Regions from separate parts of the Variovorax nitratireducens genome, predicted to be linked through region 2. Evidence: predicted binding sites of a transcription regulator. Region 2 holds the regulator's gene; the other holds the start of a gene.

Region 1 (15,799 bases), on a different contig from region 2:
CCGCCGCCCGAGCTGCGCGAGCGCGTGCGCGCGGCCACGGGGTGGGATGACGCCGCGCCGGTCACCGGCGAAAGCTTCATCCAGTGGGTGATCGAGGACGACTTCATCGCCGGACGGCCCGAATGGGAGCGCGTCGGCGTGCAGTTGGTCGGGTCGGTGCAGCCCTACGAAGAAGCCAAGATCCGCCTGCTCAATGCCACGCACAGTTGCATCGCCTGGGCCGGCACCCTGATCGGGCTGCAGTTCATCCACGAAGGCACGCACACACCGGCGATCCGGAAGATGGCCTTCGACTACGTGACCGACGACGTGATCCCCGTGCTGGGCGCGCCGGGTGCGCCGAGCCCGGTTGACTTGCCCGCCTACCGCGACGTGGTGCTCGACCGCTTCGGCAACCCCGCCATCCGCGACACCAACCAGCGCGTGGCCATGGACGGCTTCTCGAAAATTCCCGGCTTTATCGCGCCCACTGTGCGCGAACGGCTCGCGCGCAATGAAAGCATCGACAGCGTGGCGATGCTGCCTGCACTGTTTCTGGCCTTTCTGCAGCGCTGGCACCAGGGCGAACTCTCTTACGCCTACCAGGATCAGGCCATGGATCGGGCGGTCGCGCATGCCATGTGCGATGCGGCCGACCCTGTTGCAGCGTTTTGCGCCGATATCCCGCTCTGGGGCCCCCTGGCGGGTGATGCGCGGCTGGTCGACGCAGTGCGCCGTGCCAGCGCACGCGTCGCGACTTTCGTATCAACGAGGAATCTGAAATGACGGACAAGAAGAGCGGCCGCCTCTCGGGCCGCCATGTGCTGGTGACCGGCGCCGGCGGCGGCATCGGCCTCGCTATCGCCGAAGCCTGCATCGCCGAAGGCGCCCGCTGCAGCGTGGTCGACCGTGGGCCGCAAGCCCCCGAAACCGTGCGCGCGCTGATGCAGCACCACCCCGACGCGCTGGCGTATATCGGCGCCGACGTCACCGACATGGCGGCCATCGCCCGCATGCTCGCCGCTGCGCACGCGCGGTTCGGCGCCATCCACACGCTGGTCAACAACGCGGCCGTGTTCGACATGGCGCCGCTGCTCGAAAGCAACGAAGCCTCGTTCGACCTGCTGTTCGCGGTCAACGTCAAGGGCATGTTCTTCGTGATGCAGGCGGTGTTGCGCCACATGGTCGAGGCCGGCACGCAGGGCGCATCGGTCGTGAACCTGGCATCACAGGCCGGCCGCCGAGGCGAGGCGCTCGTGTCGCACTACTGCGCGACCAAGGCGGCCGTGATCAGCTACACGCAGAGTGCCGCGCTCGCGATGGCGCCGCACGGCATCCGGGTCAACGGCATCGCACCGGGCGTGGTCGATACGCCGATGTGGGCCGGTGTCGACGCGCTGTTCGCCAGGTACGAGAACCTTCCGATCGGCGAGAAGAAGCGCCGGGTCGGCCTCGAAGTGCCGCTCGGCCGCATGGGCAGTCCGGCCGAGATGGCGGGGGCCGTGGTGTTCCTGGCCAGCGACGATGCCCGCTACATCACCGCGCAGACACTCAACGTCGACGGTGGTAGTGTGATGAGCTGAACCTGTACGCCGAGGTTTCGATGTCCACCGTCCGCGCCCGCCAAACCCCGCGCCACCGCCAGCCTGAGCTGGAGCACGACTTCGCGCGCTCGCCGGCGCTGGGCTACGAGAAGCCCGAAGAAGTCGGCTGGGTGCGCTGTCTGGCGCACGGCTATCCGAGCCCGCTCGCGCGCTGGCATTGCCACGACGAGTACGAGCTGCACCTGATCACCGGCACCTCGGGCAAGGCCTTCGTGGGCGACTGGATCGGGCCGTTCCAGCCCGGGCATCTGGTGCTGTGCGGGCCGCGCTTGCCGCACAACTGGATTTCGCTCGACGCACCCGTCGAAGGCGTGGCCACGCGCGACCTCGTGATCCAGTTCCGGCACGATCCGATCGAGCAGGCCGTCCAGCAGATCCCCGAACTCGCGGAAGTGCATCAACTGCTGGAGCGCGCGCGCCACGGCATCGAGTTTTTCGGGCTGTCGGAGCGCGCCGAACAGCACTGGGTGGCCGTTAAGGCTGCGCGCGGACTGCGCCGGTTGGCGGCGTTTTGCGACTTTCTGGCCGACCTGTCGGAGTGCACCGACTATCGCTTGCTCTCGAGCGTGCAGATGAAGGGCGCCGAGGGCAATGCCGAAGTCGACCAGATCAATGCCATCGTCAACCGCATCACCGACAACGTGGCCGAGCCGATCGTCATGGCCGACGTGGCGGCCGAACTCGGCATGAGCGAGAGCCGTTTCAGCCGCTTCTTCCGGCGCTCGACCGGCAACAGCTTCACCGACTTCGTGAACCGCGTGCGCATCAACAATGCCTGCCACCTGCTGATGCAGACCGACCACTACGTCACCGACATCTGCTACCAGGTCGGCTTCAACAACGTCGCCAACTTCAATCGGCGCTTTCTCGAAATCAAGGGCATGACGCCCAGCGAGTTCCGGCGCCAGTCCGACAGCCGCTTCGGCGGCGCGCACTGACCCCGCCATGTACCTGGGACTCGACCTCGGCACGTCCGAGCTGAAGGCACTGCTGCTCGCGGACGACCACCGCATCGTCGGCGTGGCGCGCGCAGCGCTCACGGTGAGCCGGCCACAGCCGCTGTGGTCGGAGCAGGCGCCGGCGCAGTGGTGGGGTGCGCTGGAGTCGGTCATGCAGCAGCTGGGCACGCAGCACGCCGCAGCGCTTGCGGCGGTGCGGGCCATCGGCCTGTCGGGCCAGATGCACGGCGCCGTGCTGCTCGACGACAAGGAAGAAGTGGTGCGCCCCGCGATCCTCTGGAACGACGGCCGCAGCGCCGCACAGTGCGCGCAGCTCACGGCAGCCGTGCCGCGCCTCGGCGAGATCACGGGCAACCTCGCGATGCCGGGTTTCACCGCGCCCAAGCTGCTGTGGGTGCGCGAACACGAGCCTGACCTATTCGCCCGCACGCGCCGTGTGCTGCTGCCGAAAGACTGGTTGCGGCTGATGATGGGCGGCGAGGCCGTGAGCGAGATGTCCGATGCGTCGGGCACCCTGTGGCTGGACGTCGGCCGACGCGACTGGTCCGATGAACTGCTCGCCGCCACCGGCCTCACCCGCGCCCACATGCCGCGGCTGGTCGAAGGCAGCGAGGTGTCCGCAACGCTCAAGCCCGCGCTGGCCGCGCGTTGGGGCCTGGGCCCCGGGGTGCGCATCGCGGGCGGCGCGGGCGACAACGCGGCCAGCGCCGTCGGCATGGGCCTGGTCGCACCGGGGCAGGGTTTCGTGTCGCTCGGCACCTCGGGGGTGATCTTCGTGTCGGGCGCCGCGTTCGCGCCCAATCCGGCGCAGGCGGTGCATGCGTTTTGCCATGCGCTGCCGGGTCGCTGGCACCAGATGTCGGTGATGCTTTCCGCTGCGAGCGCCGTGAGCTGGGCCGTGCGCGCCTTCGGCTTCGCCGATGAGGCGGGGTTGCTCGCGGAGGCCGCGACGCTGTCGCCCGAGGCCCGCGCCCGCGCGCCGCTGTTTCTGCCCTACCTGTCCGGCGAACGCTCGCCGCACAACAACGCGCAGGCGCAAGGCGTGTTGTTCGGCATGACCCCCGCGCATGGGCCGGCCGACATGGCCTATGCGGTGGTCGAGGGCGTGAGCTTCGGGCTGCGTGACGGGCTCGACACGCTGGAGCGGCCCGGCGGCGATCTGGCGCTGGTCGGTGGCGGCGCGCGCAGCAGCTGGTGGGCCCAACTACTGGCCGACATCCTGGAAGTGCCGCTCGCACTGGGCGAGGGCGGCGAAGCCGGTGGGGCGCTGGGCGCGGCGCGGCTGGCCTGGCTGGCCGTTGGCGGCACCGTGGAAAGCGTTTGCCGCCCGCCACGGCTCAAGCAGCGCTTCGTGCCCGAGGCAGCGCAGGCCGGCGCGCACCGCGCCCGGCATCTGCGCTTTCGCGGGCTCTACTCAGCGCTGAAGCCGCAGTTCGCGCCCTGAGCAGCGCACGGCGTTCAGGCTCCCGCCCCCACGAGCACTGGCGTCGCGCGGTAGCGGTCTGCGAAAAGGCGCTGGAGCTCCGCGATCTTCGGCAGGTCGTGCTGGACGATGTACGGATTGCGCGGGTTGCGCGTCAGGTAGTCCTGGTGATAGGCCTCGGCCGTGAAGAAGCGCTTCTGCAGTTCGATGGTCGTGACGATCGGCTTGCTGCCGAAGGTCTTGGCCTGCGTGAGTTGTGCGATATAGGCCTGCGCGATGCGCGCCTGCTCGAGGTTCTGCGCAAAGATGGTCGAGCGGTACTGGGTGCCGGTATCGGGCCCCTGCCGGTTCAACTGCGTCGGGTCGTGCGCCACCGAAAAGAAGATCTGCAGGATACGCGCATAGCTGATCTGGCGCGGGTCATAGCTGATGCGCACCGCCTCCGCATGGCCGGTGCGGCCCGAGCCGATGTCCTCATAGTGGGCGGTGTTTTCCGCGCCGCCCGCATAGCCCGACACCGCGCCGCTCACGCCCTTGACGTGCTGGAACACGCCCTGCACCCCCCAGAAGCAGCCGCCGGCAATGACGGCGGTTTCGTTCGCGTTGCCGGGAGGCGGGGCGGGGTCGGTCGATGGCGCTGGCAGCACGACAGCGGCTTCGGCCGCGACGGCACGCCCGCCGAACCAAACCACACCGCCAGCCATCAGGGCCAACGCCGCCAGCAAGGCCCGGCGGCCAGCGAGAGAAGGAGCGACTTTGTTCATGGCCGCAGTGTGCGCCAACCGTCCCAAGAAGCACGCGCCCATGAAAAAAGCCCCGCAACTCGCGCTGCAGGGCCTTTTCAATGGGCTGATTCGCCCCCTTCGTGGGGTGCCACCGATCCGGCTTCGCCGGTCGGCAGGCACCGCCCCCGGTAGGGGGTAGGCGTAGCGGACACGAAGTGCCGCGCAGCCTGGGGGCGAGCCAAACTTACATCCCCATGCCGCCCATGCCGCCCATGCCACCCATGTCGGGCATGCCGCCGCCAGCGCCGGCTTCGTCCTTCGGTGCGTCGGCGACCATGGCTTCGGTCGTCAGCAGCAGCGAAGAAACCGATGCTGCGTTCTGCAGCGCGGTGCGGGTCACCTTGGTCGGATCCAGGATGCCCAGTTCGAGCATGTCGCCGTAGGTGTCGTTCTGGGCATTGAAGCCGTAGTTGCCCTTGCCGGCCAACACAGCGTTCACCACCACCGAGGCTTCGCCGCCGGCGTTGTTGACGATTTCGCGCAGGGGCGCTTCGACCGCCTTGAGCACCAGCTTGATGCCGGCGTCCTGGTCGGCGTTGTCGCCCTTGACCGAGTCGCCCACAGCTTGCTTGGCACGCAGCAGCGCCACGCCGCCGCCAGCCACGACGCCTTCTTCCACTGCAGCGCGGGTGGCGTGCAGGGCGTCTTCGACGCGGGCCTTCTTTTCCTTCATTTCGACTTCGGTGGCAGCGCCGACCTTGATCACGGCAACGCCGCCGGCCAGCTTGGCCACGCGCTCTTGCAGCTTTTCACGGTCGTAGTCGCTGGTCGCTTCTTCGATCTGGACGCGCACTTGCTTGACGCGGGCTTCGATGTCGCCGGCAGCACCAGCACCGTCGATGATGATGGTGTTTTCCTTGCCGACTTCGATGCGGGCAGCCTGGCCGAGGTCGGCCAGGGTCACCTTTTCGAGCGTCAGGCCGACTTCTTCGGCGATGACCTTGCCGCCCGTCAGGATGGCGATGTCTTCCAGCATGGCCTTGCGGCGGTCGCCGAAGCCCGGTGCCTTGACGGCCACAACCTTCAGGATGCCGCGGATCGTGTTCACGACCAGCGTAGCGAGGGCTTCGCCTTCGACTTCTTCGGCAATGATCAGCAGCGGACGGCCCGACTTGGCGACTTGTTCCAGTGCGGGGAGCAGGTCACGGATGTTGCTGATCTTCTTGTCGTAGAGCAGAACGAACGGGTTTTCCAGAATCGCGGATTGCTTTTCGGGATTGTTGATGAAGTAGGGCGACAGGTAGCCGCGGTCGAACTGCATGCCTTCGACGACGTCGAGTTCGCTGTCCAGGCTCTTGCCGTCTTCGACGGTGATCACGCCTTCCTTGCCGACCTTGTCCATCGCGTCAGCGATGAGCTTGCCGATGGTTTCGTCGCTGTTGGCCGAGATCGAGCCGACTTGAGCGATTTCCTTCGACGTGGTGGTGGGCTTCGAAGCCTTCTTCAGCTCGGCGACCAGGGCCGTGACAGCCTTGTCGATGCCGCGCTTCAGGTCCATCGGGTTCATGCCGGCCGCGACCAGCTTGAAACCTTCGCGAACGATGGCTTGTGCCAGCACGGTCGCGGTGGTGGTGCCGTCGCCGGCGTTGTCCGAAGTCTTGGAGGCAACTTCCTTCACGAGCTGGGCGCCCATGTTCTGGAGCTTGTCCTTGAGTTCGATTTCCTTGGCGACGGACACGCCGTCCTTGGTCACCGTGGGGGCGCCGAACGAACGTTCCAGCACCACGTTGCGGCCCTTGGGGCCCAGGGTCACTTTGACTGCGTTGGCCAGGATGTTGACACCCTCGACCATGCGCGCGCGGGCTTCACCGCCGAAGACTACGTCTTTTGCTGCCATGATGATTTACTCCGAATGGATTGAATGAAAGAGACAGGGAAAGGAGAGAAGGCTTACTTCTCGACGACTGCGAACAGGTCGTCTTCCTTCATCACCAGCAACTCGTCGCCATCGACCTTGACGGTCTGGCCCGAGTACTTGCCGAACAGGACGCGGTCACCGACCTTGACGCTCATTGCGGCAAGCTCGCCCTTGTCGTTGCGCTTGCCCGGGCCGACGGCCAGCACTTCACCCTGATCGGGCTTTTCGGCGGCGGCGTCGGGGATGACGATGCCGGAGGCGGTCTTGGTTTCGCTGTCAATGCGCTTGACGATCACGCGATCGGCCAAAGGACGAAGTTTCATTGCATCTCCTGATAAGAAACGGGGTTTTATGGTGGGCACCGGCTCAAGGCCGACGCCCGATCGACTGGAAGGGTGTTGTTAGCACTCATCTTCAGCGAGTGCTAATGATAAGGGCAATTCCCGCCGTTTCAAGGCCCGACCCCTTCTCTCGACCGTTCTGAAGGCGTACGGAAATTCAGTTGGACCGGCTTCTTCCGGGAGTTCACTCAGTTGTCATGCACGGCGCCTAACGTCCGCCGGCACCATCAACGAGGAGATTTCTCATGAACCGGCTGAAGAAAATCTGTACGGCCCTGCTGGGCATCGGCATGTTGTTCGCAGTTGCGACGACCGCCTCCGCCCACGAAGAAAAGGCGCGGCGCCGCGCTGACAACGCGCCCCTGGTGATCGGCCACCGGGGAGGCGCCAACGGCTATCTGCCCGAGCACACCCTGGAAACCTATGCGCTCGGCATCTCGCTGGGTGCCGACTACATCGAGCCCGACCTGGTGGCAACCAAGGACGGCTACCTGATCGCACGGCACGAACCCAACTTGATCGACACCACCAACGTCAAGGAACTGCCGCAGTTCGCGAGCCGCCGGCGAACCGTCATGCTGGACGGCGTTCCGACAGACGGCTTCTTTGCCAGCGACTTCACGCTGGCCGAGATCAAGCAGTTGCGCGCAGTCCAATCCTTCCCCGAACGCGATCAGGCCTTCAACGGCAAGTTCCAGATTCCGACGCTCGCGGAGGTGATCGAGTTGGCCAAGCGCAAATCCCGGGAGGAAGGGCGGCGCATCGGCATCTATCCGGAAACCAAGCACCCGACCTACCACCAGAGCATTGGCCTGCCGCTGGAAGACCGGCTGTTGAACGTGCTCAGCGCCGCCGGATGGAATCACCGCAACGCCCCGGTGTTCATCCAGTCCTTCGAGACGGCCAACCTTCGCTATTTGCGGAGCAAGACCAGCGTGCGTTTGATCCAGCTGATCGATGCCAACGACGTGAAGGCCGACGGTTCCCTGGACCTCACCAAACCGTACGACAAGCCCTACGACTGGGTGGTGTCCAACCGCGACGGGCTGTACAGCGACCTGGTGACGCCGCGCGGCCTGCAAGAGGTGAAGCGATATGCCGACGGCATCGGCCCCTGGAAGCCGTACCTCATCTCGAGTGCCTGCAAATCGGTGCAGGGCGGCGCGTGCGTCGACGTGACGGGCGACGGTGTGGTCGACGAGCGCGACCGGGTGTTGCTGGCGCCAACTGATGTGATTGCGAATGCGCACAAGCTGGGGCTGCTGGTGCACCCCTATACGTTCCGAAGCGAGCAGAAACGCCTGACGGGCAGTTTCCAGGGCAATCCGGTCAACGAGTACCTCGCGTTCTACGAGGCGGGCGTGGATGGCCTGTTCAGCGACTTTGCCGACACCGCCGTCGCAGCGCGGGCCATGTTCCTGCTCAAGCACGACCCGGACTACGCCGCCTGCCTGGTCAATTCGCGCAAGTGTGAACGCAACAATGATTGATGGTGCGCCCGCACGCGCCGGGCATCGCCGTTGCATCGGCTTGGCTGCGGCGGCGATGCTGGTCGCTGCCGCAGTCTCGCCGATGGCACGTGCTGAAGGCGGACTGCCCGGATCGCCCAGAGCTGTCACTGAGAACGCTCCGATCGCGTCGTCCCTGCCGCAGGGCAGCGGCGCATCGATGGCGGGGACGGATGATGCAACGGCAAATCCGGGTGGCGCGATCTTCAGTCCGTTTGCCGATCCATCCACGGCCAAAGTTTCTCGGACGGATCAGGCCTCGCCCAGTCCTGACTCACGAACGTCGGATCACACTCTTGCGCTCATGATGTCCGCTGTCGGCATCGCGGCAATTGCCTGGCTTCTGTTGAAAGCCGCTTGAGCATTTGCCGCTCGGGGCTTGCCCGTCCCGAACGGTGCAGCTCAGTCTTCAGCCGGGGCACGCCACGTCGGTCGGCACGACGCCGCAGGTGCCCCGCACCTGCACGCGTCAGGTGCCGACCACGCCACCGTCGTTCTTGGTGATGACCACCGTGGCCGAGCGCGGCCGGCCGCCGCCGTCGGGCCACTTCGACACGGCCAACGGCTTGTCGGGGTCGCTGCGCTCGTTGGCCGGCTCGCCCGGGTGCTGCACGTTGATGAACATGGTCCTGAGGTCGGGCGTCGTCGTCAGGCCGGTAATCTCGCAACCCGCCGGGCCCACCAGAAAGCGGCGGATCTCGCCCTTGGTGGGGTCGCACGCCAGCATCTGGTTATTGGGCAGGTTGCTGTAGTCGCCCTTGCCCAGGGTGGACGTGGACGCGTCGGTCTGGATCCACAGCACGCCGCGCGCATCGACCGTCAGGCCGTCGGGGCTGCCGAAGGTGTCGCCCTTGATGTTGCCTTGCGCCTCCCAGCGGCCTTGCTTGGGGTCGCCGGCCAGCACCAGGTGGTTCCAGGCGAACCTGGTGGCGTCCAGGTCGCCGGCTTCCTTCCAGCGGATGATCTGGCCCATGGTGTTGTTGACGCGGGGGTTGGCCGGATCGACGCCGGGCTGGCCCGAGGCACCGCGGTTGCTGTTGTTGGTGAGCGTGCAATACACCTCTTTGGTGATCGGGTCGACGGTGGTCCATTCGGGCCGATCCATCTTGGTTGCGCCCAGGGCGTCGCTGGCCTGACGTGCCTTGATCAACACGTCGCCCTGGCTGGCGAAGCCCTTGTCCGTGGTCAGCGGGCCCTTGCCCTGCGTGAGCGGCAGCCATTCGCCGGTGCCTTCAACATCGAAGCGCCCGACGTACAGCGTGCCGTGGTCCAGCAGCTCGCGGTTGGCGGCAAAGCCGCCCGGCTTGACGCGGTCGCGGCTGACGAACTTGTAGATGTATTCGAAGCGCGAGTCCTCGCCCATGTAGACCACCGCGCGGCCGTCGGCCGTGAGTGCGGTGGCCGCGCCTTCATGCGCGGCGCGGCCCAGTGCGCTGCGTTTGACGGGCGTGGCCGTCGGATCCTGCGGGTCGATCTCGACCACCCAGCCGAAGCGGTTGGATTCGTTGGGATGCCTGGCAACGTCGAAGCGTTCTTCATGCTCGTGCCAGCGGTACTTGGCACCATTGCCCTTGCGGATGCCCCAGCGGCGCTGATGCGCATCGGGTTGTTCCACGCCTTCGAAGTAGTCGGCAAAGTTCTCTTCGCAGGTGAGGTAGGTGCCCCATGGCGTCTGGCCGTGGGCGCAGTTGTTGAAGGTGCCCAGCGCGCGCATGCCGGTGGGGTCGGCGGCGGTCTTGAGCATTGCGTGGCCGGCCGCCGGGCCGGTGATGGTCATAGGCGTGGCGGCAGTGACGCGGCGCGCGAACTTCGAGGGCAGCACCTGTTTCCAGGCATTGCCCTCGCGTTGAATCTCGATCACCGAGACACCGTGCGCGTTGATCGCCTTGCGCACTTTTTCGGCCGTCCAGGTCTTCATGCCGTCGACGTGCAGCAGACCGTCGTCCACATATTCATGGTTCATCACCAGAATGCCGCGCTGCGAGGAGCCGTCGACCGGGAAGAAGGCCATGCCGTCATGGTGCATGCCGGCCTGCAGCGCCTGCTCGGCCGCGGTGTTGGAGCCGTCCGGCCTGAAGGCCGGCATCTGGCCGGCAATGCCCACCGGGTCGCCCCAGCGGTACAGCACCTGGGCGCTGTAGCCTTCGGGCACGACCACGTTGTCGACGGCCGCCATGGGAATGCTCTTGAAGCCTATGCTGCGGCCGAGCGCGGCCATGTTGCTGCCGGCGGTGCTGGCGCAGCCGGCCGCCAGTGGGCCCAGCAGGCCCGCCACCGTGGCCGCGAGGCCGCTTCGCACGAAGATGCGGCGCGCCGGATCGGAAACCTCATAAATGCTTGGATTGGCGCTCCGGTTGGAGTCCTCCATCGTGGAATAGTCTTTGGCCATGGCCTTCTCGCTTCGTCTTGTTGCAGGACAAACACGATGTTCTGAAGGTCTCGTGAAAACGCTATGACAAAGTCGTGACGGGTGTGCCGGTGACGAGACGGCATGCTGCTCAGAGCTGGTCGGTCGGCACGAACCACGAAAACAGCAGCAGCTGCAGCCGCGTCAGCAGGCTCGAATCGGGCTCGTCGTCCAGCACTTCGTTGGTCTCGTCGCCGGTGCCGATCCACTGCACGGTCTTGCCGTCGGGCTTGAGCACCACGCGATAGACGCCTTCGAGGTCGTCGAGCAGGTAGGCGTACAGCAGCGCCTGAGTCAGTTCGTGGCTGCGCACGCTGACGCCGAACTCGGTGTTCAGCCGGGCCGAGCGCGGGTCGAGGTTCATCGAGCCGAGCAGCACCCATTCCCGGTCGATCAGGGCCAGCTTGGCATGCAGCCGGCCACGGGCCTTCTTCAGCAGATCGCGGAGTTTCCGGTTGCGCTTGAGCTGCTCGGTGCTGACCTCGTACAGCTCCACGCCGAGTTTCAGCAGGTCGATCCGGTAGCGGTTGTAGTTGATGTTGACCAGCGGCTCGTCGCTGTCGGCCAGCGAATTGGTGACCACGCTGATCTGCACGTTTCGCTCGCGCGCCGTGCGAATGCGCGCCATGCCGTCGTCGCCCGGAATGAAATATGGCGACACGACCTGGACCCGTGTCTTGGCCAGCGCGAACATGGCGTGAGATCGTTCGGCCAGCGTCACCGTGGCGCGGTTGCCGCCGAGTGCCTTGTCGGGAATGTCGGCCGATGCCTCGGCCCTGGCGCGCATCCATTCGAAGTTGCCACTGGTCAGCTGCACGCCGAGCGCCGGGTCGCCCAGGAGGTCGGTGTCCGGCAGCGGATCGGGTGGCGGCGCGAAGCGCGGCGAGGTGGCCTCCTCGAAATTCGCGGCAAGTTGTTCGGGCGCCACGTTGCTCGCGGCGACGCGGCCGAGCGGGTACACCACCTCGCTGTTCCAGTAGGTGTCGAAGATCGCGGCGCTCTCGGCCACCACCGGCCCGGCCATCAGCACTTCGAAATCGATGAAGTTGGCGCTGTCGCTGCGCAGGAAATACTCATCCGCGAGGTTGCGGCCGCCCGCGATCGCGATGGCGCCATCGGCCACGAACAGCTTGTTGTGCATGCGATGGTTGAGGCGGCTGAAGTTCGCGAAGAAGTCGATCCAGCGCGTGGCAGAACGATTGCGGCCGTTCACGAACGGGTTGAAGAGGCGCACTTCGACGTTCTTTTCGACCGAGAGGCCCTGCAGCAGCGGGTCGAGGCCGGTCGTGTGGAAATCGTCGAGCAGCAGCCGCACGCGCACGCCGCGTCGGGCGGCATCCCGCAGCTCGCGCAGGATCAGCCGGCCGGTCTTGTCGTTGCCTAGCTGGTAGGTCTGCACGTCAAGCGAACTCCCCGCGCGCCGCATCAGCTCGAGCCGGGCGTCGAGCGCGAAGTTGGCCTGGATCAGCGGGCGCAGGCCCGAAAGCCCGTCGTGCGCCGTCGTGTCCAGGTTCTGCGCCGCCCGGCCCAGCTCGGTCTGGTTCGACGCCGCGATGAAGTGCACCGGTGGTTCGGGCGTGCGCGGCGGCAGGCCGGCACAGGCCGTCAGCAGGCCCGCGAGCGCCAGCGTGGCGCAGCGCAACAACAGCAGGGCGGGAAGGCGTTTCGCCATGGGAGCGAGGAAAAGACCGGCGGGGTTTGGCGAGGCGCCCGATCGTAGCGGCGACGTGGCGTCTTTGGCGGCAGTGCGATTCCCTTTTCTTCTGTCTTCGCCATTGCGTTCACATTCCGTTCATGAATAGAATACGAATCGTTCTCAATTGCATCAAGAATAGGATCCGGATGATGATGTTTTCGACGCGGCACAGGGTCGCTTCGTGGCTGGCAGGTTGCCTTGCCATCTGCGTGCACCAGCAGGTGCTGGCGCAGGCGACCCCCGAGGCGGCGCTGCCGGAAATCCGGGTCAATGCCAGTGTCGAAGCGGAAACCGCGACTTCGCCCGTGATCGGCTACCGCGCCAAAAACGCCATCACGGCGACCAAGACCGACACGCCGCTGGCCGAAACGCCGCAGTCGGTGACCGTGATCACGCGCGACCAGATGGTTGATCAGGGCGCCACCAACCTGCAGGACGCGCTGGGTTACGCCGCCGGGGTGCGATCCGACGCCTACGGTCTCGATGCCCGCACCGACTCGGTTCGCGTGCGCGGCGCCTACCCCGACGTCTATCTGGACGGCCTGCGCCAGGCCTACGGCTACTACACCAGCACCACGCGCACCGAGCCCTACACACTGGAACGACTCGAAGTGCTGCGCGGGCCGTCGGGCATGCTGTTCGGCGCCGGCACGGCAGCCGGCGTGGTCAACATGGTCAGCAAGCGGCCGTTGCTCGAAACGCAGCGCGAGGTCGGCGTGCAGTTCGGCAGCTTCGGCCGCAAACAGATCCAGGCCGACCTGACCGGCGCATTGGCCGTCGACGGCACCTGGTCGTATCGCCTGATCGCGCTGACGCGCAAGTCCGATACGCAGGTCGACTACGTGCCCGACGATCGCAGCCTGTTGGCGCCATCGCTCACCTGGCGGCCCAACGCGTCGACCTCCCTTACCCTGCAGGGCCTATGGCAAAAAGACAAGAGCGGCACCACCTCGCAGTTTCTGCCGTGGGAGGGAACGATCTACCCGAACCCCAATGGCCGGCTGCCGGCGAGCCGCTTCATCGGCGAGCCGGGCGACTACTACGACAGCGAGCGCAAGACCTTCGGCTGGCTGTTCGAGCACAAGTTCAACGACAGCTGGACGGTGCGCCAGAACTTCCGCGTGGCGCACAACGAAAACGACAACCGCTACCACTACGGCGACGCGTTTTCGGTGCCGGGCGGCTGGGCGGCCGACCCGATCTTCAAGCGCCTGCTGGGCCGCTACAACGACAGTTCGCTAACGCGCAACCGCACCACCACGCTCGACAACCATGTCGAGGGCCATTTCGAAACCGGTGCCGTGCGCCACACGCTGCTGGTCGGCGCGGACTTTGCGCGCCAGAAGGAGAACGTCTGGGGTGGCTACACCTACAGCGAGATCGATGCCTACGCGCCGGTGTACGGCAATCTGCAGGACCCCGTGCGCGAGGCCTATCCGCGTACGCGGCAGAAGCAGAATGGCCTGTACCTGCAAGACCAGATGAAGCTCGGCAACTGGATCTTGGTGGCCGGCCTGCGCCACGACCGCGCGACCAGCAGTGCCGAGGGCAGCGACGACGAGGACAGCAAGGCCACCACCAAGCGCTTCGGCCTGATGTATGCGATGCCGTCGGGCTGGTCGCCGTACCTGAGCTACGCCGAGTCGTTCACGCCGCAGTCGCCGCGTGAGGGCCGCATCTTCAAGCCGCTGCGTGGCGAGCAGTGGGAGGTCGGTGTCAAGTACGAGCCGAAGGAGCGGGGCCTGGCCTTCAGCGCCGCGCTCTACGACCTGCGCGAGAAGAACCAGATCGTCGAACTGCAGCCGCAGGTGTTCAGCCAGCTCGGCGCCACGCGCACCAGGGGGCTGGAGCTGGAAGCCAAGGGCTCGGTCACGCGCGAGTTCGACATAGTGGCGCACTACAACTACATCGATGCCGATGCACAGATCGAGGGCCTGCCGAAACACCAGGCCAGCCTGTGGGCCAAGTACCGCTTTGCGATCGCGGGCATGCCCGGCTTCTCGGCCGGCGCCGGTGTGCGCTGGATGGGTGCCTTCCGCGACCTGCAGGCCGGCACCGGCCCGCGGATACCGAGCGTGGCGCTGCTCGATGCCGTGTTCGCCTACGAGACGCCGCAATGGCGCTACGCCCTCAACATCAACAACCTGACCGACAAGGTGTACTTCAGCACCTGCCTGTCGCGCGGCGACTGCTGGTATGGCGCACGCCGCAACGTGGTGGCCAGCGCGACCTACCGCTTCTAGAACATGAACAGCAAGAAGATCAAGGCCTGGGCCTGGGTGCACAAATGGAGCAGCCTGGTGTGCACCGTGTTCATGCTGCTGCTTTGCATCACGGGGCTGCCGCTGATCTTTCACCACGAGATCGGCCACCTGCTTGGCACCGAGGTCGAGGCGCCGAAGATGCCGGCCGGCACGCCGCGCGTGAGCCTCGATCGCGTGCTCGAGGTCGCGCAGGCGCGTCATCCCGATCGCGTGGTGCAGTTCGTGTCGCAACCCGAGGACGACGACGGCCTGTGGTTCGTCACGCTCACGCCGACGCCGGCGCCGACGGACGATTTCAAGTCGGTCGCGGTCGATGCGCGCACCGGCGCCGTGCTGGCGCAGCCGAAGTTCGACGAAGGCTTCATGTACGTGATGTTCAAGCTGCACGTCGACCTGTTCGCGGGGCTCCCGGGCAAGCTGTTCCTCGGTTTCATGGGCCTGCTGCTGCTGGTGGCGATCGTCTCCGGCGTGGTGCTGTACGCGCCGTTCATGCGCAAGCTCGAGTTCGGCACGGTTCGGCGCGAGAAGCGGCCGCGCCTGAAGTGGCTGGATCTGCACAACCTGCTGGGCATCGTGACGCTGGTGTGGGCGCTGGTGGTCGGCGCCACCGGCATGATCAACACCTGGGCCGACCTGGTGATCAAGTACTGGCAGTACGACCAGCTCAGCGCGCTGCTGGCGCCCTACCAGGGCCAGCCGACGGTGCCCCAGGCCGAGCGCGGCTCGGTGCAGCGCTCGCTCGATGTGGCGATGGCGCGCGCGCCGGATATGAAGGTGTCGTTCATCGCCTTCCCTGGCACGGCGTTCTCGAGCCCGCACCACAACACTGTGTTCCTGCGCGGCAACGAGCCCTTCACCGCGCGGCTGCTGCAGCCGGTGCTGGTCGATGCCAAGACCAACGCGCTCACGGCGGCGCCGAAGTTGCCGTGGTATCTCACGGCATTACTGGTGTCGCAGCCGCTGCACTTCGGCGAC
Region 2 (15,799 bases):
GTCAAGGTCGTCGCCTTCGTTGTCGGAGGGCATGCCGGCCTGGATGGTCGAGGCGAAAACGCCTTCGCTGATGGTCTCGGTGGAAACGCCGCGATCCTTGCCCGGCGCGTCCGGGGTTTCCCATTCGAGCGCGATCAAGGTCACGTTGTCGCTGTGCGAGCCGCCGCTGCGCAGCGCGGATTCGGCCAGCTCGGGTGCGGCGTCCGACACCGGGCGGTTGCTCAGCGTCCGCACAATGTGGTCGTCGTCGAGCACGCCCCAGACGCCGTCGGAGCACAGCATGATGCGGTCGCCCTGCTGCAAGTTGAGCGGGGCCGAGACATCGAGCGTGGGCGTGGTCGGCGAGCCGAGGCAGGTCAGCAGCAGGTTGCGGTTGACCGGCTCGGCACCCTGGTCGAGCCGCGGGCGCTCGGCATGCGAGTGGTCGCGCGTGCGGGTCAGCAACTGCCCGTCGCGCACCACGTAGAGCCGCGAGTCGCCGCAATGGAGCCAGGTGGCCGTCGTGCCCTGCAGCACCGCGGCCACGAGCGTGGTGCGCGGCGTGTCGAGCATTGCCTTGTTGCCGGCGTAGCGCATGATCTGCTGGTGCGCCGAGAGTGCCGACGAGGTGAGGAAGGCGCGCACGTCCTTCACCACCGGCCGGGCTTCGCGCTGGTAGAGCGCGGCAATGGTCTGCAGCGCCATCTGCGCCGCCACCTCGCCCTCGGGATGGCCGCCCATGCCGTCGGCCAGAACGAACAGGCCGGACTCCCGCGTGTAGCAGTAGCCCATGCGGTCTTCGTTCTTGAGACGCCCGCCCTTGCGGCTGACCTGGAAAACTGAGAACTTCATGCGGGTCGTGTGGTGGGTGCGGCCGCCTTGGGCAGCCCCTTCTTTTCGAATGAGCGCATGTTATCGATCGACAGACGCACCTTCTCCCCTACGGTGAGCTTGGTGTAGTGGCGCTCGCCCTCACGGCTCAACTCTTTTTGCAATGCAAACACCGACTGCGGGCGCGAGAGCGGATCGAGCGACATGCACCACTCGACCACCTCGATCATGTTGTCGGAGTAGATGCCGCGCAGCCGCGAAAGCGACAGGCCCAGCCGGTCTTTCTCGATGCGCTGCGGCGCGTCGCTGGGCGGATAGCCCTGCATGCAGGCGTAGATGCAGGCGCCGATCGCGTAGATGTCGGTCCAAGGGCCCATCGACGAGTCGCGACGGTACATCTCGGGGGCAGCAAAGCCGGGCGTGTACATCGGGCGGATGAAGTTGCCTTCCTTGGAAAGCACTTCGCGCGCGGCGCCGAAGTCGATCATCACGGCGCGGTCGTCGTCGGTCACGAAGATGTTGGCGGGCTTGATGTCCAGGTGCAGCATCTTGTGCTGGTGCACGATGCGCAGGCCGCGCAGGATCTCGTCGAACAGCGAGCGGATGGTCGACTCGCGGAAGACTTTCTGCTTCTTCAGGTCGCGCGCGGTGACGATGAAATCCTGCAGGGTCGCGCCCTCCAGGTGGTTCATCACCATGTAGACGGTTTCGTTCTCGCGGAAGAAGTTGAGCACGCTGACCACCGAGGCATGCGAGATCTGGGCGAGCGAGCGGCCTTCTTCAAAGAAGCTCTTGAGTCCAAGCCGGTAGAGCGACAGCTTTTCGGGTGCGACCTGCGGCGCCAGTTCGCCGACACCGCGGGTGGCAAGCGAAGACGGCAGGTATTCCTTGATCGCGACCTGCTGGCCGGAATGGTCGACCGCCAGATAGACCACGCCGAAACCACCGGCCGAGAGCCGCCGTATCACACGGTATCCACCGATTACCGTATCGGGCAACAGAGGCGAAGGTTTGACCTTTGACATAATCCGGGAGTTTCGCCCGAAGGCGATGGGGCAGCAAGCGAACGCTGTGCCGTTGCCTCGGTGCGAGCAAACAAATACACAGTGAGGCGCAATGCCAGTTTACAGCATGACCGGCTATGCCAGTGGCCAAAACACCCCCGGGGGTAGCCACGCCGAAGCCGACGCGCGCCCTGCTGTGGCAGGCCGTCTCGGCGTCGAAATCCGCTCGGTCAACAGCCGGTTTCTCGACCTGACCTTCAAGCTCCCCGAAGAACTGCGCCAGCACGAACCGGCCCTGCGCGAGCTGCTCACGCGCAGCCTCAAGCGCGGCAAGGTCGAGGTGCGCGCCAACTTCGAGAACAACGCTGCTTCGGGGGTGGTCGAGCCTTCGGTCAAGCTGCTGCAGCGGCTCAACGGCGTGCAGGACGGCATCAAGGCCTGGCTGCCGAGCGCGCGCGAACTCAGCGTGGCCGACGTGCTGCGCCTGGCCAGCGGCGATGGCAGCGCACGCGGCGACTGGGGCCCCGACCTGGTCGAAGTCACCGGCAAGACGCTTGCCGCGATGATGGAAGCCCGGGCCCGCGAAGGCGCCCGGCTGGCGTCGATGCTGAACGAGCACCTCGGCGAACTGCGCAAGCTGGCCGCCCAGGCCGGCCCGCTGGTGCCGAAGCTGGTGGAACAGCAGCGCACCCGCTTTCTGGAACGCTGGCAGGAGGCGATGGGCCTGGTCGGCGGCACCCTGCCCGAAGCGGCGCAAGACCGTGCGCTGACCGAAGCCACGGCGTTTGCGATCCGCATCGACGTGGCCGAAGAGCTCACGCGCCTCAGTTCGCACCTCGAGGAGATCGAACGCCTCGTGGCCAAGGGCGGCGAGATCGGCAAGCGGCTCGATTTCCTGATCCAGGAGCTGCACCGCGAGGCCAACACGCTCGGCTCCAAGTCGGCGGCGCTGGAGCTCACCCGCATCGGGGTCGACATGAAAGTGCTGATCGAGCAGATGCGCGAGCAGGTGCAGAACATCGAATAAGAAGCGAACGCCCGATGGATTACCCCGGCAATATTTTTGTGGTGGCGGCGCCGAGCGGCGCCGGCAAGTCGAGCCTGGTCAAGGCGCTGATGGAACTGGATTCGGCCGTGCAGCCGTCGGTGTCGCACACCACGCGGCCGCCGCGCGGCCAGGAGAAGCACGGCCGCGAATACTTCTTCGCGTCCAACCCGGAGTTCGACGCGATGGTGGCGGCTGACGCGTTTGTCGAATGGGCGCACGTGCACGAGCAGCGCTATGGCACGTCGAAGCGGGCGATCGAGGAACGGGTGGCGCAGGGCGCCGACGTGATCCTCGAGATCGACTTTCAGGGTGCGATCCAGATCCGCAAGACCTTCGCCAACGCGGTGCTGATCTTCATCCTGCCGCCGAGCTGGGAAGAGCTGCGCTCGCGGCTGGAGCGGCGTGGCGAAGACAGCGCCGAGGTGATCGCGCTACGCCTGCGCAATGCCGCCGAGGAGATGGCCCGGGCCAATGAATTCGACTTCGTTATAATCAATGAGTTGTTCGAGCGTGCGCTTTTCGACCTGAAAGCCATTGTTCACGCCCAGCGGCTGCGTTATTCCGCCCAGCGACGCGCGCGGGCCGATACCTTCGCCGCACTGAACATTCCCTGACACCCGACCACCGAAAGCTCCTCATGGCCCGCATCACCGTCGAAGACTGCCTGCTTCAGATCCCGAACCGCTTTCAGCTCGTTCTGGCCGCTACCTACCGCGCCCGCATGCTGAGCCAGGGCCACGCGCCCAAGATCGAGAGCAAGAACAAGCCGGCCGTGACCGCGCTGCGCGAAATCGCCGAAGGCAAGATCGGCCTCGAAATGCTGAAGAAGGTGCCCGGCTGACCCGTTGGCCCCCCGCATCCTGAATAGGGCACCGCTTGCGGTGCCTTTTTTGTGGGCAACCGCCTCGCGGCGGCGCGCACGCTAAAGTGGCATCCATGAGTGCGGTCGTCAAACCTGAGCCCAACACCCCGCGGGGTGCAGCACGACCGAGCCCGGCCGCGCTGAACGCGGCTGCCGCAAGTTTCGCGGCCCTGACCGCCCGGCTCGACTACCTGAACGCCGAAGACACCGAACTGGTGCGCCGTGCCTACCGCTTCGCCGACGAGGCGCACCTCGGCCAGTTGCGAAACAGCGGCGAGCCCTACATCACGCACCCGATCGCGGTCGCGGCCCAGTGCGCCGAGTGGAAGCTTGACGCACAGGCCCTGATGGCCGCGCTGCTGCACGACGCGATCGAGGACTGCGGCGTCACCAAGCCGGAGCTGATCGAACGCTTCGGCGCGCCGGTGGCCGAACTGGTCGACGGCCTCACCAAGCTCGACAAGCTGCAGTTCAACACGCGCGAGGAAAACCAGGCCGAGTCTTTCCGCAAGATGCTGCTCGCGATGGCGCGCGACGTGCGCGTGATCCTGATCAAGCTGGCCGACCGCACCCACAACATGCGCACGCTGGACGATGCGCCGCGCGAAAAATGGGGCCGCATCGCGGGCGAAACGCTCGAGATCTACGCGCCGATCGCGCACCGCCTGGGTCTGAACCAGACCTACCGCGAACTGCAGGAACTCTCGTTCCGGCACCTGCGCCCGTGGCGCTACGCGATCCTGGCCAAGGCCGTGTCCAAGGCGCGCAGCCGGCGGCGCGACCTGATCCAGAAGGTGCAGCGCGAGCTCGAAACCGCCTTTGCGGCCGCCGGCATCAACGTTCGCATCGCCGGGCGCGAGAAAACACTCTTTTCGATCTACCGCAAGATGGACGAGAAGCACCTGAGCTTTGCCCAGGTGACCGACATCTACGGCTTTCGCCTGATCGTGCCGAGCGTGATCGCCTGCTACACCAGCCTTGGCATCCTGCACCAGATGTACAAGCCGCTGCCGGGCAAGTTCAAGGATCACATCGCGATCGCCAAGCTCAACGGCTACCAGTCGCTGCACACCACGCTGGTCGGCCCCTCGGGCGTCAACGTCGAGTTCCAGTTGCGCACCGAAGCCATGCACGTGGTAGCCGAATCGGGTGTGGCGGCGCATTGGCTCTACAAGGCCTCCGACAACAACGCCGCCTCGCGCGAGCGGCTCGGCGCCAAGTGGCTGCAGTCGCTGCTCGACATCCAGGACGAAACACGCGACGCGGCCGAGTTCTGGGATCACGTCAAGGTCGACCTGTTTCCCGACGCGGTCTACGTGTTCACGCCCAAGAGCCAGATCATGGCGCTGCCGCGCGGCGCCACGGTGGTCGACTTCGCCTATGCCATCCACAGCAACATCGGTGACCACACCTCGGCCGCCCGCATCAACGGCGACCAGGTGCCGCTGCGCACCGAACTCAAGAACGGCGACGTGGTCGAGGTCATCACCGCACCGGTTTCGACCCCGAATCCGGCCTGGCTCGGCTTCGTTCGCACCGGGCGCGCGCGCTCCAAGATCCGCCACTATCTCAAGACACTGGCGCACGCCGAGTCCGAAGGGCTGGGTGAAAAGCTGCTCGCCCAGGCGTTGCGCGCCGAAGGCCGCAGCAAGTTGCCGCCCGACGATGCCGAGAACCAGCTCATCTGGGAGAAGTTGTTGCGCTTCACGGCCAACCGATCGCGCTCCGAGCTGCTGACCGACATCGGCCTTGGCCGCCGCATCGCGAGCATCGTCGCCAAACGCCTGATGTTCCTGCTCGCTGAGCGCGGTGAAAAGCCCGATGCCTTGCTGCTCACGCGCGAGCGCTTCACGGCGCACGAAACGGTTTCACAGGGCGGAGTCACGCTCGACGGCAGCGAGAACTCGGCGGTACGGTTCGCGCTTTGTTGCCGCCCGATCCCGGGCGACCCGATCGTCGGCTACCTCGGCCACGGCGAGGGCCTTGTCGTTCACACCAACGATTGCGGCGTCGGGCAACGGCTGCGGCACCGCGACAGCGAACGCTTCTTTGCGGTCGAGTGGGCCGAAGACGCGGTGCGAGCCTTCGAAACCGGCGTGGTCGTCACGGTGCGCAACGACAAGGGCGTGCTGGCCCGCGTGGCCGCGACGCTGGCCGATGCCGAAGCCGACATCACGCACGTCGAAATGGCCGACGAAAGCCCGCAGGACTCGACCGACCTGCGCTTCGTGATCGCCGTGCGCGACCGCACCCATCTCGACGCGGTACTGCGCGCCGCCCGACGTACGGCCTCGGTGTTGGCCGCTGCCCGCGTGGTGCCGGCGCCCTACTCGGCCGACCCGGCGCCCGGCTCGGGGTAGCGCACCGAGAGCACCTCGACCTCGTGTGCGCCGCCCGGCGTGACGAGCTTGACCACGTCGCCTTCGCGAGCCTTCAGCAGCGCACGGGCGATCGGCGAGATCCAGCTGACCTGCGCGTTCTGGCTCTCGGCCTCGTCGATGCCGAGGATCGTCACGCTGCGCTCCTCGCCCGCCTCGTCGGCATAGCGCACGGTGGCGCCGAAAAAGATCTGGTCGCTGCCATGGTGCACCGAAGGGTCGGTGACCTCGGCGATCTCGAGCCGCTTGGTCAGAAAGCGAATGCGCCGGTCGATCTCGCGCAGCCGCTTCTTGCCGTAGAGGTAGTCGCCGTTTTCCGAGCGGTCGCCGTTCTTTGCGGCCCAGTGCACGGCCTCGACCACCTTCGGCCGCTCGACGTCCATCAGTTCGAGCAATTCGGTGCGCAGGCGCGCGTAGCCCTGCGGCGTGATGTAGTTCTTGCCGCCCGCGGGCAACGGCGGGAGCGACCCGCCCGCGCCGTCGTCACCGTCTTCGTCCGCGTCGGATTCTTTGGTGAATGCTTTGCTCATTGCGCAACGCTGCTCCAAAAAGAAAAAGCCCGCAACTCGCGTTGCGGGCTTTTAAAGAGTGGTGCGGCTGGCAGGAATTGAACCCACGACCCCTTGGTTCGTAGCCAAGTACTCTATCCAACTGAGCTACAGCCGCACAGCTTGCGATTATAGCATCCACTTTCGGGGACGCTGGTAGGCCGTGTTGGACTTGAACCAACGACCAAAGGATTATGAGTCCTCTGCTCTAACCAACTGAGCTAACGGCCCGGCCGGCGGATTCTAGTCGTCGCGTTGTTCGCTACTTGCGGCCGCTGAGCGCATTGCTCACCAGCCGCGAGGTGATGTCGACGATCTGGATCATGCGTTCGTAGGGCATGCGCGTCGGGCCGATCACGCCGAGCGTGCCCACCACCTGCCCGTCGACCTCGTAGTTGGCGCTGACGACCGACAGTTCGTCGATCGGCACCACCTTGCTTTCGCCGCCGATGAAGATGCGCACGCCCTCGGCCTGGCTCGACACGTCGAGCAGACGCATCAGTTGCGCCTTCTGCTCGAACAGGTCGAACGCGCGGCGCAACTGGCCCATGTCGCTGGAGAAATCGCTCACGGCGAGCAGGTTGCGCTCACCCGACACCACGACCTCCTCGCGTGCCTCGGTCAGCACCTCGCTGCTGACGGCCACCGCGGCCTGCATCAGCGCCGCAATCTCGCCGCGCAGCTTTTCCACCTCGGACTGCAGCCGATCGCGCACCTGCTCGATCGACAGGCCCGCATAGTGGGCGTTGATGTAGTTCGATGCCTCGACCAGCTGCGACTGGGTGTAGTCGGCTTCGGGAAAGATCACGCGGTTCTGCACGTCGCCGTCGGGGGAGACGATGATCACCAGCAGCCGCCGGTCCGACAGCCGCATGAACTCCAGGTGCCGGAACACCGAGGGCCGGCGCGGCGCCATCACGACGCCGACGAAATGCGAAAGGTTCGACAACAGCTGCGCCGCGTTGGCGATCACCTTCTGCGGCTGGTCGGGCGACAACGGCGGTGTCGCAAAAGCTTCACGCCGGCTCGTCAACATCGTGTCGACGAACAGACGGTAGCCGCGGGAGGTGGGGATGCGCCCGGCCGAGGTGTGCGGGCTGGCGATCAGGCCGGCCTCTTCGAGGTCGGACATCACGTTGCGGATGGTGGCCGGTGAAAGCTCGAGGCCCGCCGTGCGCGAGAGCGTGCGCGAGCCGACCGGCTGCCCGTCCGCGATATAGCGTTCGACCAGAGTCTTGAGCAGCAGCTTGGCGCGGTCGTCCAACATCGAGTGATTTTAATGTTGTAATTTGTACATGACCTCCTGCTTCCGGCACGTCGCCCTGATCGGCAAATACCAGGCGTCCGGCGCGCGAGCCCAGGCCGGCGCGCTCGACGGCGTGATGTGCGAGATCGGCGCCTTTCTCGAAAGCCAGGGCTGCGAGGTGGCGGTCGAGCAATCCACCGGCGATGAACCCGAAAGCAGCCGCTACCGCGCGCTCACGGTCGAGCAGATCGGGGAGCAATGCGATCTCGGCCTCGTGGTCGGCGGCGACGGCACCATGCTCGGCATCGGCCGGCAGCTGGCCCGCTACGGTTTGCCGCTGATCGGCATCAACCGCGGCCGGCTCGGCTTCGTCACCGACATTCCGCTCGACAACTACCAGGCCACCCTGATCCCGATGCTCGCGGGCGAGTACGAGGAAGACCATCGCAGCCTGATGCATGCCCAGGTGGTGCGCGAAGACGAGGTGGTGTTCGACGCCTTCGCGATGAACGACGTGGTGGTGAACCGCGGCGCCACATCGGGCATGGTGGAACTGCGGGTGTCGGTCGGCCGGCATTTCGTCGCCAACCAGCGTGCCGACGGATTGATCATCGCCTCGCCGACAGGCTCCACCGCCTATGCACTCTCGGCCGGCGGGCCGCTGCTGCATCCCGCTATTCCCGGCTGGGTGCTGGTGCCGATTGCGCCGCACACCTTGTCGAACCGGCCAATCCTTTTGCCCGATGCCGACGAGATCACGATCGAACTCGTGGCCGGCCGCGACGCCAGCGCCAATTTTGACATGCAGTCGCTCGCCTCGCTGGTGCATGGCGACCGCATCGTGGTGCGTCGCTCCGACTACCGCGTGCGCTTCCTGCACCCCAAGGGCTGGAGCTATTTCGACACGCTGCGAAAGAAACTGCACTGGAACGAAGGAGGTTCCTGAAGTGGCTCTTCGACGCATTGTCCTGCGCGACTTCGTGATCGTGCGCGAACTCGAACTCGATTTGTCGGGCGGCTTCACCGTGCTGACCGGCGAGACCGGCGCCGGCAAGTCGATCCTTGTCGATGCGCTGCAACTCGCGCTTGGCAACCGGGCCGACGCGGGCGCGGTGCGCGAAGGGGCCGAACGGCTCGACGTGTCGGCCGAATTCGATGCAGACGCAGCCCTGGCCGGCTGGCTCGACGAAGGCGGCTTCGAGGCTGGCGACGCGCTGCTGTTGCGGCGCACGGTCGACCTGCAGGGCCGGAGTCGCGGCTGGATCAACGGCAGCCCTGCCACCGCCACGCAACTGCGTGAACTCGGCGACCGCCTGCTCGACATTCACGGCCAGCACGCCTGGCAAAGCCTGACCCGTCCCGATGCGGTGCGGGGTCTGCTCGATGCCTACGCCGGCGTGCGCACCGATGCGCTCGATGCATGTTGGCACGCCTGGCGGCAAGCACAGTCCGCGCTCGATACCGCCCGCTCGGCGCAGGACTCATTGCAGCGCGAACGCGAGCGCCTGCAGTGGCAGATTGCCGAAGTGATGAAGCTCGCACCGGGCGTCGACGAATGGGAAGAACTCTCGACCAACCACACGCGCATCTCCAACGCGCAGGCGCTGATCGAAGCCGCCGAGGGCGCACGCGAGGCATTGGAGGGCGATGACGGCGGTGCGCTGGCCGCCCTCTCCAGAGCGGCCGCGCTGTTGCAAAGCAGCGAGCACATCGAGCCCAAATTCAGGGTGCTCGGCGAGGTGCTGGCCTCCAGCGTAGCGCAGGCGTCAGACGCGGCGCACACCCTTCATGGCTATCTGCGCCATGCCGACACCGATCCGCAACGCTTGGCCGAACTCGACGAACGCATGGGGCTCTGGATGTCGCTCGCGCGCCGCTACAAGCGCGGCCCGGCCGATTTGCCCGGCCTGCTGGCCGGCTGGCAAACCGACCTGAAGGCGCTCGACGCCGCGAGCGACCTCGAAGCATTGGAGCGCGCCGAACAGGCAGCGCAGCAGAACTACATGAAGGAAGCCAAGGCCCTCGGCAAGGCACGCAAGCAAGCCGCACCTAGGCTCGCCCAGGCGGTCACGCTCGCGATGCAGGGGCTCGGCATGCAGGGCGGCAGCTTCGAAGTGAAGCTGCAGGCGCTCGCGCAGCCGGGCCGCGCGGGCCTCGAAGACATCAGCTTCCTGGTGAGCGGCCATCCGGGCAGCACGCCGCGCCCGATCGGAAAGGTCGCCTCGGGGGGTGAGCTGTCCCGCATCGCGCTGGCGATCGCGGTCACGACCAGCGAACTCGGCACGGCGCAGACGTTGATCTTCGACGAGGTCGATGCGGGCGTCGGCGGCGCCGTGGCCGAAACCGTCGGTCGCCTCATGAAGCAACTGGGCCGCGACCGGCAGGTGCTGGCCGTCACGCACCTGCCGCAGGTCGCCGCCTGCGCCGACCATCACCTCGTGGTGGCCAAGCGCCAGACCGGGGGCCGCACCGAAAGCGGCGTCACGCCGCTCGACGGCGCGGCGCGCGAAAAGGAAATTGCCCGCATGCTCGGTGGCGAAAAGGTGTCGCAGACATCGCTCGCACATGCGCGCGAAATGCTCGGCAAGCCAACCTCGGAGGTTGGCGCATGAGTCTTGAGCTGGTGCTGATCACCGGCATGTCCGGCTCGGGCAAGTCGGTCGCATTGCATGCGCTGGAAGACGCCGGCTACTACTGCGTCGACAACCTGCCGCCCGAACTGCTGATGCCTTTCATCGCGCTGCAGCACGAGCAGCGCAGCGAGCGCGTGGCGATTGCGATGGATGTGCGCAGCGGCGTCTCGCTGCCGATGGTGCCGCAGGAGCTCGAGGCGCTGCGGCGCGGTGGCGTGGCATTGCGTTCGCTGTTCCTCGACTCGACCACCGACGCCTTGGTGCGCCGCTACTCCGAAACCCGTCGGCGCCACCCGCTGTCGCGCCAAGAGAGCCACACCGACGCGCCCGAAACACAGCGCGTGCTGGTGCAGGCGATCGAGCTCGAACGCGAATTGCTGGCCGACCTGCGCGACGGTGCCGACGTAATCGACACCAGCATCATCCGGCCGGCGCAACTCCAGAGCTACGTCAAGGCGCTGATCTCGGCGCCGCAAAGCGCGCTCACGCTGGTGTTCGAATCCTTCGCCTTCAAGCGCGGCGTGCCACTCGATGCCGACTACGTGTTCGACGTGCGCATGCTGCCCAATCCGCACTACGTGCCGGCCCTGCGTGCGTTGACCGGGCGCGACGCGCCGGTGATCGACTGGCTGCGACAGCACGACGACGTGGCGCGCATGTATGGCGACATCGAACAGTTCCTGGGCCGCTGGCTCGACGCGCTGGCGCAGGATCACCGCAGCTACGTGACCGTGGCGATCGGCTGCACCGGCGGGCAACATCGCTCGGTGTTCCTGGTGGAGCAGCTGGCGCGCGGCTTCGGCACGCGCTGGGCCGCGCTCAAGCGGCATCGCGAGCTGGACGGCGCCTGATCTCAGGCTGAAAGCAGCTTGCGCACCGGCGCCGGCAGGCCCAGGCCTTCCCATGTATCCGGTGCAAACCACTGCCCCGCTCCGGGCATCACCGATTTGGTGTCACCGCTCGCAAGCACCGGATGCAGGTGCAGATCCTTGTGCGTCAGCACGTGCAGAAACGGCGCCCCATCGCGTACCGACCCACGCAGTTGCACGGGCAAGGCTTCGAGCAGCGCGGCATGGCTGTCGAACACCGGCAGGCAATACAAGCCCGCCCAGATGCCGCGCGCCGGGCGCTTCTCGAGCCAGCTGCGGCCTGCGCCATCGCGCGCCAGCAGCAGCCAGAGCGATTGCGCGCTGCGCTTGAGCTTGCGCGTCCTGACCGGGTAGTTTTCGGGCGTGCCCTGCTGCCGGGCCACGCAGATCTCATGGGCCGGGCAGAGCATGCAGCTCGGTTTGCGGGGCAGGCAGACCGTGGCGCCAAGATCCATCAGGCCCTGCGTGTAGCGCTCGATCGCACCGGCTTGCGCACCAGCCGGCGGCAACAGCTCGGTCGCCGCGTTCCACAGCGTGCGCTCGTTGGCGCTGACCGACAGATCCGCGTCGAATCCAAGTACCCGCGTCAACACGCGCTTGACGTTGCCGTCGAGGATCGCGACACGCTCGCCGAAGCAGAAAGCCGCGATCGCCGCCGCGGTCGAGCGGCCGATGCCGGGCAGCGTGACAAGCTGCTCGGCCCGCCGCGGAAACGTGCCCCCGAAGCGCGCCATCACCTCCTGCGCGCAACGGTGCATGTTGCGGGCGCGGCTGTAGTACCCCAGGCCGCTCCAGAGACCGAACACTTCATCCTCGCCCGCCGCCGCCAATTCGGCCACGGTCGGAAAACGCGCGAGAAAGCGGTCGAAGTAGCCGAGCACGGACGACACCTGCGTCTGCTGCAGCATGACTTCGGACAGCCAGACACGGTAGGGGTCGCGGGTGTTTTGCCAGGGCAGTTCGCTGCGGCCGTGGCTGCGCTGCCAATGCACCACGCGTTCGGAGAACCCGTCTGCTACCGCCGAAGCGGCGGCCGTCCGCTCAGGCGGCACGAAGCTCGGTGCGCGAGGAGGTTGGCGCCTCGTTGCTGGTCAGCAGCGAGGTGAGCTCGCGCAGCCGGCGATGCAGTTCGGCCAGGCCGTTTTCCTGTGCGGCCAGTTCGGCGAGTCGTTCGTCGAGGTTGCCGGCAGCGTGCTGGATCCGGTCGACCGCCTCGATGCGTCGGCTGAAGTTGCGGCGGCGTTCTTTCAGCTGAGCGTCGAGCTGGGCGCCGGCGCCCTTGCTCCAGCGCTCGACCTCGCTCATGGCAGCCTCGTTCACCACGCGCAGCCGGCTCGCGAGCGCGCGGACCAGTTTGTCGCAGAACTCGGGCTGCGCCAGCTTGAGCAGGTTGCCGACGCCGAGGTACTGCGTGTGGCTCTTCTCGATCTGGGTGAGCTGCTTCTGGAACTCCATCAGGTCAGGCTCGGACGGTGCCAGCAGCGTGAAGCCGTGCTCTGAATTGAGTTGACGGAAAGTGGCATGCAGCATGGCCTGGATTTCGGCCGTGGTGGTCTGCACCTCGCGCAGGTTGTTGCGCAGCGCATCGAAAGTTTCACCGTACACCTTGCGCACATTGAACTTGATGCCGGGGCGCTTGAGCGCGGCAGCAAGCCGGCCCATGTCGGCCTTGAGCGCCGTGCTGCCGAGCACCGCATACACCTCGCGCAGCAGCTTGCCCTGCACCGAGCGCAAGGCCAGGATGCGCGCGTTGCTGCCCTCGAACTCGTTTTGCTCCTGCTCGATGCGGGTGCGCATGTGCCGGATCACCGACACATTCTTGCCACGCAAGCCCTGCAGTTCGAGCGCCTGCTCCGACAGATCGCGCTGGCGCACGTTGAGAATGCGCGTGGCTTCGGTGCGCAGGGCGCCGATGCCGTTGTCGACCGCGCCTCGCAGCATGGTTTCGCGCTTGCCGAGCAAGCCTTCGCCGAGCACTGCTTCGAGCGCCGGCAGCCGGCTGGCCTGCAGCAGCGGCGGGTCGTGGCGAATCTTGGCTTGCAAGCCCTTTTGCGCAGAGACGGGCAGCACCTGCGACAACGGCACGCCGAGCAACTCCGCCGCGCCCGTGCGCTGGCGCTCGATCTGCGCGTCGATCTGTTCCGGCGTGCTGAGGATGTCCCACATCGTGTCGATCTTGTTGAGCACCACGATGCGCGTTTCGCCCGGGTCGCCTTCGGTGATCAGGTGTTCGCGCCAGATCGACAGGTCGGAGCGCGTCACGCCGGTGTCGGCCCCGAGGATGAACACCACCGCATGGGCCTGCGGGATCAGGCTCACCGTCAGTTCGGGTTCGGCGCCGATCGCGTTGAGACCGGGCGTGTCGAGAATGACCAGCCCCTGCTCCAGCAGCGGATGCGGCATGTTGAGCACCGCGTGGCGCCAGCGCGGAATCTCGACGCGGCCTTCGGCGTCGGGCACCGGGTTGTCTTCGGTGTCGTCGTCGCTCCAGAAGCCGAGTGCGCGGGCTTCGCCCAGCGACACCCAATTGACCTCGGCAACCTTGTGCATTGCTTCGGCCAGCTGCTCGGCGTCGTCCACGTCGATCTTCAGTTCAGTCCAGCGGGTCTTGTCCTCGCGCCAATGGGTGAGCGAATGGGATTCGAGACGGGTTTCGATCGGCAGCAGCCGAAGGCTCGGCACGGTGGCCGGGTCATAGCCCAGCTCGGTCGGGCACATCGTGGTGCGGCCGGCGCTGGCCGGCATGATGCGACGGCCGTAGCCGGCAAAGAAGATTGCGTTGATGAGTTCCGATTTGCCGCGCGAGAACTCGGCCACGAAAGCCACCATGACCTTGCTGGTGCGCATCTGCGCTTCGAGGTCGCGCATCCGTTCTGCAACGGCCTGGTCGAGCAGCTCGTTTTCGTTGAGCCAGCCAGAGAGCCATTTGAGCCGGTGCGCGAAATTCCGACGCCAGGCGCCATGCTGGTCGAATTGCTGATTGAAGGAGCGGCTCAAAGCAGAATGTAAATTTGAACTTACAAAATATAGCACCGGCGCCCGACCGCGCGGGTAGGCAACAGTGCCGCTTGTCGGGCTTTCACTAATACTTTTGACAGTTTGGGCAGAAAAACGTCGACCGCTGGCCCTGACGAATCTGGCGGATCGACGTTCCGCACACCCGACACGGCTCGCCGGCTCGCCCGTAAACCGTGGCTTCCAGTTGGAAATAGCCGCTTTGCCCGTCGATGTTGGTGAAGTCCCGCAGCGTGCTGCCGCCCCGTTCGACCGCACGCGCCAGGATTTCACGCACCGCGGCGTGCAGGCGCGCAGCGCGCGGCCTGCTGATGCGCGAGGCGGCCAGCGTCGGCCGGATGGCCGCCAGGAACAGCGCCTCCGACGCATAGATGTTGCCCACGCCCACCACCAGATCACCGGCGAGCAGTACCTGCTTGATGGCGGACTGGCGCTTTTGCAAGCCGGCGTGGAACAGCGCGAGATCGAAACCATCGCCCAGCGGCTCGACGCCGAGCTTGCCCAGCAGTTTCACGGCCAGCGGCGCGGCCTCGTCCTGCGCGTAGACCACGGCGCCGAAACGGCGCGGGTCGTTGAGCCGCAGCGTCCCGTGGCTGGTGACCAGGTCGAAATGGTCATGCGCGCCGGCCGGCGGCGGATCCTGGCTGAAGCGCAGACTGCCGGACATGCCCAAGTGCAGCAGCAACAGGCCTTTATCCAGATCGACCAGCAGATATTTTCCGCGCCGTCGCACCGCGAGCACCGTCCGGCCCACGAGCGCCAGCGGGTCGACCGCGAGCGCCCAGCGCAAAGGCTTGCCCACGCGCACCGCCTCGACGCGGGCGCCGGCAATACGGTTGGCAAAACCAAGACGCGTGACTTCGACTTCGGGGAGTTCCGGCATGGGCAGAAGGGCTGACACTAAATCACGCAGGAACCTGTAGCCCACGCGTTGGTCACACAAAAACCTTGGATTATTATGGTTCCGATGACCCCACTGCCCCGCCGACTCCGCCTTGCGGCGGCCGCATCTCTCGTGTTGCTCGCCCTTGCGGCGCATGCGCAGACCGTGCCCGCACCCAATTCCCCCAGCGACCCGTCCGCGCCGACCAGCCCGGCACCGATCGTCGAGCCTTCTGGCGCGCCCGCGGACTCGGCTGCGGCCAAGGCGGAACCGAAGCCAGACGCAACCCCTTCTGCGCTCACGGCAGAGTTGTTCTTCAACGTGCTGGTCGGCGAAATGACCGCCCGTTCGGGCGACGCGACCGACGGTGCCGCGCTGATGCTCGAGGCTGCACGACGCACGCGTGACCCGCGGCTGTACCAGCGCACCGTCGAATTGGCGCTGCAAACGCGCTCCGGGGATACGGCTCTGGCCGCCGCCCGCGCCTGGAAGCAGGCTCAACC

Evidence for each region. Region 2 encodes HrcA, which represses chaperone genes, less so after heat shock. Its sites were predicted from a motif close to TTAGCACTCNNNNNNNNNGAGTGCTAA; they were not measured.
Region 1: the regulator HrcA is predicted to act here: its motif matches at 7,010-7,036, upstream of groES (co-chaperone GroES).

The regions. Positions count from the first base shown of each region.
Region 1 covers NZ_JBPJZO010000003.1:541,840-557,638, reverse strand. Annotated here, with positions in the region: gene dalD (D-arabinitol 4-dehydrogenase) at 1-765, shown strand, start outside; gene ACSFA8_RS11855 (L-iditol 2-dehydrogenase) at 762-1,562, shown strand; gene ACSFA8_RS11850 (AraC family transcriptional regulator) at 1,583-2,521, shown strand; gene xylB (xylulokinase) at 2,529-3,986, shown strand; gene msrA (peptide-methionine (S)-S-oxide reductase MsrA) at 4,001-4,729, opposite strand; gene groL (chaperonin GroEL) at 4,935-6,587, opposite strand; gene groES (co-chaperone GroES) at 6,641-6,931, opposite strand; gene ACSFA8_RS11825 (glycerophosphodiester phosphodiesterase) at 7,195-8,439, shown strand; gene ACSFA8_RS11820 (hypothetical protein) at 8,432-8,818, shown strand; gene ACSFA8_RS11815 (PhoX family protein) at 8,927-10,846, opposite strand; gene ACSFA8_RS11810 (phospholipase D family protein) at 10,956-12,536, opposite strand; gene ACSFA8_RS11805 (TonB-dependent siderophore receptor) at 12,707-14,803, shown strand; gene ACSFA8_RS11800 (PepSY-associated TM helix domain-containing protein) at 14,807-15,799, shown strand, end outside.
Region 2 covers NZ_JBPJZO010000006.1:99,704-115,502, forward strand. Annotated here, with positions in the region: gene ACSFA8_RS16435 (PP2C family protein-serine/threonine phosphatase) at 1-831, opposite strand, end outside; gene ACSFA8_RS16440 (serine/threonine protein kinase) at 828-1,835, opposite strand; gene ACSFA8_RS16445 (YicC/YloC family endoribonuclease) at 1,927-2,841, shown strand; gene gmk (guanylate kinase) at 2,856-3,476, shown strand; gene rpoZ (DNA-directed RNA polymerase subunit omega) at 3,500-3,703, shown strand; gene ACSFA8_RS16460 (RelA/SpoT family protein) at 3,799-6,084, shown strand; gene greB (transcription elongation factor GreB) at 6,051-6,632, opposite strand; tRNA gene ACSFA8_RS16470 (tRNA-Arg) at 6,692-6,768, opposite strand; tRNA gene ACSFA8_RS16475 (tRNA-Ile) at 6,805-6,881, opposite strand; gene hrcA (heat-inducible transcriptional repressor HrcA) at 6,913-7,917, opposite strand; gene ACSFA8_RS16485 (NAD kinase) at 7,946-8,842, shown strand; gene recN (DNA repair protein RecN) at 8,844-10,508, shown strand; gene rapZ (RNase adapter RapZ) at 10,505-11,380, shown strand; gene mutY (A/G-specific adenine glycosylase) at 11,383-12,450, opposite strand; gene ACSFA8_RS16505 (dynamin family protein) at 12,440-14,395, opposite strand; gene mutM (bifunctional DNA-formamidopyrimidine glycosylase/DNA-(apurinic or apyrimidinic site) lyase) at 14,481-15,296, opposite strand; gene ACSFA8_RS16515 (tetratricopeptide repeat protein) at 15,381-15,799, shown strand, end outside.